3 regions of the Stenotrophomonas sp. 24(2023) genome follow, and region 2 is predicted to be linked to each of the others. Evidence: predicted binding sites of a transcription regulator. Region 2 holds the regulator's gene; each other region holds the start of a gene.
What was found. The regulator HrcA, encoded in region 2, represses chaperone genes, less so after heat shock. The targets are predictions, from matches to a motif close to TTNGCACTCNNNNNNNNNGAGTGCNAA.
Positions count from the first base shown of each region.

Region 1: the regulator HrcA is predicted to act here: its motif matches at 1,246-1,272, upstream of Q9R17_RS06175 (co-chaperone GroES).
Region 3: the regulator HrcA is predicted to act here: its motif matches at 944-970, upstream of rpoH (RNA polymerase sigma factor RpoH).

Region 1 covers NZ_CP133160.1:1,396,541-1,398,806, reverse strand. The annotation lists gene Q9R17_RS06180 (endonuclease) at 1-1,050, opposite strand, end outside; gene Q9R17_RS06175 (co-chaperone GroES) at 1,319-1,606, shown strand; gene groL (chaperonin GroEL) at 1,690-2,266, shown strand, end outside.
Region 2 covers NZ_CP133160.1:3,675,748-3,678,013, reverse strand. The annotation lists gene grpE (nucleotide exchange factor GrpE) at 1-357, opposite strand, end outside; gene hrcA (heat-inducible transcriptional repressor HrcA) at 421-1,485, opposite strand; gene recN (DNA repair protein RecN) at 1,600-2,266, shown strand, end outside.
Region 3 covers NZ_CP133160.1:1,431,998-1,434,263, forward strand. The annotation lists gene rpoH (RNA polymerase sigma factor RpoH) at 58-933, opposite strand; gene ung (uracil-DNA glycosylase) at 1,186-1,923, opposite strand; gene Q9R17_RS06355 (response regulator) at 1,920-2,266, opposite strand, start outside.

The DNA of each region.
Region 1 (2,266 bases), 2.2 Mb from region 2:
GCTGGTGCCCGAGCCGCTGTACGGGTACACCGTGTGGCCCTTGATGGTGGCGTGCAGCGAGCAGCGCAGCTGGCTGGGGCTGGAGGTATTCACCCGCGCGTAGTAGCCGGCCGGGCCGCCGGGGGTACCCGGGTCCGGGTTGCCGGTGCTGCTGGCCACGGTGAAGGCGATGCGCGAATCGGCCGCCGGATGGGCGCCGTCGGCATCGGTGATGCGCGCGGCGCGGATGTCGAAGCGGCAGGCCTCGCCGGCCACCAGTGCCGTGTTGGTGGACAGCTTGACCGTGCGGCCGCTGGCCGGGTGGCTCAGGGCGATGGCCCCGGACTGGCCGCAGCTCAGCGCGAACGCGCCGCTGGCCAGGTTCACCGTTTCGCTGAACACCACTTCCAGGTCGCCGGCGGCCGGGAAGGTGCTGCTGCCCTGCGCCGGGGTGGTGGTGGACACCGAGGGCGGCGTGTTCGGGCCCGGGGTGCCGCCGCCGCCGTTGAAGGCCTGGCCGTGGTTGCAGCTGCCGAAGGTCTGCGCGGCCGATTCGGCCCAGGTGAAGTGGGCGTACTGGCTGCCGCTGCCGGTCAGCTGCAGCGAGGTGCCCGGGGCGGTGCTGTTGGTCTCGGCCACCGGGATGTTCTGGCTGGTCATGCCCGCCGCCGGGCCGTTGGCCGCGGTGATGCCGCCTTCATAGCTCAGGAACTGCACGACCTTGCCGCTGGCATCGACCAGGGCGATGCCGTCGTTGGGGCCGTTCTGGATGCCGTTGGTCGGGTAGGTGACCACGGCCAGGGTGGCGCTGCCGCAGCCGGCGGCGGTGCCGGCCGGCACCGCGGTGTTGGCATAGACGGTTGCGGCCGACGGCGTGCTGCCGTTGTACAGGTACAGGCGGTAGCCGGTCAGGTCCTCGCCGGCGGTGGCGACGACCTCGATGGCCTCGCCGACGTCGCCGGCGGGCGTGCTGTCGTCGTAATGCAGCTCGTTGATGAAGACATCGGCCCGGGCCGGGCTGGCGGCCAGGGCCAGCAGGCAGGCCAGGGCAATCGGGGACTGCGGTCGCATCGAACACTCCTTGTGATTGATGTTTCCCGGCCGAATCTACCCAAACCATGTGACAGGGCTATCGAGTGACCGGTAGCGCGTGCCCGATCCGCGACGTGGGTCACCCAAAAATTTTCGGCAGGCGCCCCTTGAAAGGTCCGGGGTGGTCTCCATCTCTGCTTCGTCCCGAGTCATCGGGTTTCTTCACGTGCGGTTCTGGCAGTCCCCTGGGGGGAGTGCTAAAATCGCCGGACTTTTTCAGACCAATCAACAACTTAAGAGGTCTCACATGAGCATCAAGCCGCTGCACGACCGCGTCGTGGTCAAGCCGATCGAAGCCGACGAAATCTCCGCCGGTGGCATCGTCATTCCGGATTCGGCCAAGGAAAAGTCCACCAAGGGTGAAGTCGTGGCCGTCGGCCCGGGCAAGCCGCTGGACAACGGCAGCGTGCGTGCGCCGTCGCTGAAGGTCGGCGACAAGGTCATCTACGGCCAGTACGCCGGCAGCTCGTACAAGAGCGAAGGCGTCGAGTACAAGGTCCTGCGCGAAGACGACGTGCTCGCCGTCATCGGCTGAGCCCCGGCGCGACCTGTTCCATCCCCTGATTCCAAACACCCAGCCGCCGGGCATGGCCCGGCGCTACCAATGAGGTAATCGCAATGGCTGCCAAGGATATTCGTTTCGGTGAAGACGCCCGTTCGCGCATGGTGCGCGGCGTCAACGTTCTCGCCAATGCCGTCAAGGCCACCCTGGGCCCGAAGGGCCGCAACGTCGTGCTGGAAAAGAGCTTCGGCGCCCCGACCATCACCAAGGACGGCGTCTCCGTCGCCAAGGAAATCGAACTGGCTGACAAGTTCGAGAACATGGGCGCGCAGATGGTGAAGGAAGTCGCTTCGCGCACCAACGACGACGCCGGCGACGGCACCACCACCGCCACCGTGCTGGCCCAGGCCCTGATCCGCGAAGGCGCCAAGGCCGTGGCCGCCGGCATGAACCCGATGGACCTCAAGCGCGGTATCGACAAGGCCGTCGTGGCCGCCGTCACCGAGCTGAAGAACATCTCCAAGCCGACCGCCGACGACAAGGCGATCGCCCAGGTCGGCACCATCTCGGCCAACTCGGACGAGTCGATCGGCCAGATCATCGCCGACGCGATGAAGGAAGTCGGCAAGGAAGGCGTCATCACCGTTGAAGAAGGCTCGGGCCTGGACAACGAGCTGGACGTGGTCAAGGGCA
Region 2 (2,266 bases):
GTCCAGCAGCACCAGCCCGTTGTCGGCGGCAACCTTCAGCAGCTGCTTGTAGGTCAGCTCCAGGCCTTCGCGCAGCGGGTGGGCCTCATCGCCGGCAGCCTTCAGGCCGGCATCCAGGCTGTCGAACACCGGCAGCAGTTCGCCCAGCAGCTTCTCGTTGGCGAACTTGCGGGCCTGATCGATGTCACGGGCCACGCGCTTGCGCTGGTTCTCCAGGTCGGCACGTTCGCGCAGGGCGTCGGCCCTGACCTGCTCGACCTCGGCGCGCAGGCGCTCCAGTTCGTCGTTGACGCCGTGGGCGGCGGCTGCATCGGCCGCGCTCTGCTGGGATTCGATATCTGGATGTTCTTGGTTCATGTCTGGGTCCCTGGCGGTCACTCCCCGCCTCCATCCCCCCTAGTGTGGGCGGGATGCTGCGTTTCAAGCGTCGGTGGCCCCCGAACCCCGTCCGGACGGCGAAAAGGCCGCGCCCAGGGCCTCGGCCGTGGCCTGTACCAGCGGAATCATGCGGTCATAGGCCATCCGCTTGGGGCCGATCACCCCCAGCACGCCCAGCACCTGGCCGTTGGCCGTATACGGGGCGGTGACCAGCGAGACCCCCTGCAACGGCACCACCCCGGTCTCCTCACCGATGAAGATGCGCACGCCCGGGGCCTGGATGGTCCGCTCCAGCAGCTGCAGGATCTCGCGCTTGCTGGAAAACAGTTCGAACAGCTCGCGCAGGCGCTCCAGGTCGGACAGGTCCTGTACGCCCATCAGGCGGGTCTGGCCCGCCACCAGCATGTCGTCAGCCGGCGGCTGCAGGGCCTGCTCGGCCAGCTCGATGCTGTGCGAGAGCAGCTGCTCCAGCTCCGACTGCGCATCGCGCAGCTCCAGCAGCAGGCGGGTGCGGATCTCGGCCACCGGCAGGCCGGCGAAGTGCGCATTGAGGTAGTTGGCCACCCGTTCCAGTTCGCCCGGGTCGAAACCACGCCGGGTCTCGATCACCCGGTTCTGCACTTCGTTGTCGGCAAACACCAGGATGGCCAGCACCCGGCGCCCGTCCAGCGCCACGAAATCGATCTGGCGGAAGGCGAACTGCTCGCGCCGCGGCGCACTGACCACGCCGACGAAATGACTCATCGCCGACAGCAGTTCCGAGGCGCTGCCCAGCAGGGCCTGGGTACTGCCGCCGCCGGCCAGCTCCTGCCGCAACCGGGCCAGTTCCCCCTCGCCCGGCGGCTGCATCTGCAGCAGGCTGTCCACGAACATGCGGTAGCCATGGGCGGTCGGTACCCGGCCGGCGGAGGTGTGCGGCGAGGCCAGCAGGCCCAGGTCTTCCAGGTCCCCCAGGATGTTGCGGATGGTCGCCGGGCTGACATCCAGCCCTGCCACCCGGGCCAGCGTCTGCGACCCGACCGGCTCACCATCCTGGATGTAGCGGGCGATCAGCGTACGCAGCAGGTGGCGCGCGCGCGGCGCCAGGGGGTCGGAAGAACCGTGCATGGAATCAGCCTGTGAGACACAGGCACTAGATAATGGCCTGACCCGACCTTGGCAAGTCATTGGAGCCGCCGCCCGCGCATGCTAGCGTTGCGCGGCTTGCCAGACCCACTCCCCATGCTCAGACATCTTTCCATCAAGGATTTCGCCGTCGTCCGCGCCACCGAACTGGAATTCGGCCCCGGCATGACCGTTGTTTCCGGTGAAACCGGTGCCGGCAAGTCGCTGATGGTCGACGCGCTGGGCTTCCTGTCCGGCCTGCGCGCCGACAGTGGCGTGGTCCGCCATGGCGCGGCCCGCGCCGAGCTGTCGGCCGAATTCGCGCTCGACGCCCTGGAGGGCGCCCGTCGCTGGCTGGCCGACAACGAACTGGATGACGACAACCAGTGCCAGCTGCGCCGGGTGATCCGTGCCGACGGTGGCTCACGGGCCTGGATCAACGGCCGCCCCGTCACCCTGACCCAGCTCGGGGAACTGGCCGCGTTCCTGGTCGAGATCCATGGCCAGCACGAACAGCAGGCGCTGCTGTCGCGCCCGTCGCAGATGGGCCTGCTCGACGCCTACGCCGGCAACGCCGCCGAACGCCGCCGGGTACGCCAGGCGGCGGCCGTCTGGCAGGCGCTGGTGGACGAAGCCGAGGCCCTGTCGCAGCAGGGCGATGTCAGCGACCGCATCGGCTTCCTGGAACACCAGCTGCGCGAACTGGAACGCGAAGACCTGGAGCCCGACGCGATCGCCGCGCTCGGCGCCAGCCACCGCCGCCAGGCCCATGCCAGCGCCCTGC
Region 3 (2,266 bases), 2.2 Mb from region 2:
GAAAAGAAAAGGCCCGGCAATGCCGGGCCTTTTCAGTACGTCAACGCATCACCGCGCTTACGCGTTGAACAGCGCCTTCATCTTCTTCAGCGCGTTCGCTTCGACCTGGCGGATGCGCTCGGCCGACACGCCGTATTCGTCGGCCAGTTCCTGCAGCGTCACCTTGCTGTCCGCATCCAGCCAGCGGCGACGGATGATGTCGCGCGAGCGCGCATCCAGTTCGGCCAGGCCTTCGCGCAGCAGCTGCAGCTGGTTGTCTTCGCTGTCGGCACGCTCATAGGCCATCGACGGGTCTTCGTCATTGGCCACCAGGAACGCTGCCGGCGACGGCGGCGCGTGTTCGTTGTCTTCGTCGGTCGGCGCATCGAAACCGATATCGCGACCGGACAGGCGCGATTCCATTTCCATGACCTCGCGCTCGGACACGTTCAGATCCTTGGCCACCGCGCTGACTTCGGCCGCGTTCATCCAGCCCAGGCGCGTCTTCGACTTGCGCAGGTTGAAGAACAGCTTGCGCTGCGCCTTGGTGGTGGCGACCTTGACGATGCGCCAGTTCTTCAGGATGAACTCGTGCATCTCGGCACGGATCCAGTGCACGGCGAAGGAGACCAGGCGCACGCCCATGTCCGGGTCGAAGCGCTTGACCGCCTTCATCAGGCCGATGTTGCCTTCCTGGATCAGGTCGCCCAGCGCAAGACCGTAGCCGTTGTAGCCGCGGGCCACGTGCACCACGAAGCGCAGGTGCGAATGCACCAGCTCGCGGGCGGCGTCCAGATCGTTGCCGTCGCGGAAGCGACGGGCCAGGTCCTGTTCGTCATCGACCGACAGCACCGGGATCTGGTGCACGGCACCGATGTAGGCGTCCAGCGAACCGAGCGCACTGGGAATCGGGAGATTGTTTGCCACAAGGGCAGTAGAGGTGTTCTGGCTCATGGGGCTCATCTTAGCAGTCCGGTTCTTGGACTGCTAAAGGGGGAAAAAGTTCCAGCGTTCCGCTGATGAAACACTGGCGCCGACCACCCCGCTACCGTAGCGCGAATTGATGACAGTGGCGAGCCAGCTTCCCGGGATTCACAATCCCTTGCAATTCAAGCCATTGGCCCTGAAACCGTGCCCCTGCGGGCCCATCGGCACCTGAATGGCCCGCGCCGGGGGCCTGCACGAGGCCCCCAGGTTGCCCGGGGTTCAGCCCGGACGGGCCAGATCGGCCTCCAGGGCCGAACGCGACGGCAGCGACCAGTCGATCGGCGCCTGCCCGCGCTGCTGCAGGTAGTCGTTGGCCATCGAGAAATGGCGGCAACCCAGGAAGCCGCGGTGCGCCGACAGCGGCGAGGGGTGCGGCGCCTTCAGCACGCGGTGGCGGCGGGTATCGATCACCTTGCCCTTCTGCTGGGCATAGCTGCCCCACAACAGGAACACCAGGCCCTCGCGCTCGCGGTTGAGCACATCCACGACGTGGTCGGTGAAACCTTCCCAGCCCCGCCCCTGGTGGGCACCGGCGGAACTTTCCTCCACGGTCAGCACGGCATTGAGCAGCAGCACGCCCTGCCGCGCCCACGGCAGCAAGCAGCCATGGTCCGGCCGGGCGATGCCCAGGTCGGCCTCGATCTCCTTGTAGATGTTCAGCAGCGACGGCGGCACCGGCACGCCCGGCATCACCGAGAAACTCAGGCCGTGGGCCTGGCCGCGGCCGTGGTAGGGGTCCTGGCCCAGCACCACCACCTTGACCTGCTCGAACGGGGTCGCATCGAAGGCCGCGAAGATCTGCGGCCCGGGCGGAAACACGGCCGCACCGGCCGCCTTGCGTTCGCGCAGGAAACGGGACAGTTCGCGCATCTGCGGCTGCAGCAGCCAGTCGCCGACGCGGTCCTTCCAGCTGGGTTCAAGCTGGATGGAAGGAGGTGTTGCCGGTTGTTCGTTCATCGCACCAGGGGTCTATCGTTCAAGCGGGCCAGGCGCAGCTGGAAAAGCACCTTGGTCACCAGCAGCCGTTCTTCGATCGGCTTGAGCACCAGGTCGTTGGCGCCGGCCTGCAGCAGGCCGGTCTGGTTGTGCGGGTTGCCATCACCGGTCATCACCAGCACCGGCAGGCGGCGCTTGCCGTAGCCGAAGTCCACGCGCACGCGCTGCACCACGTCGCGGCCACTCAGTTCGCCCTTCAGGGTGACGTCGGTCAGCACCAGGTCGATGCGGTGCCGGCTGCGCCCCAGCGATTCGGCGGTGAGCAGGGTGAAGGCTTCCTCGGCACTGAGCACATGCAGCACGT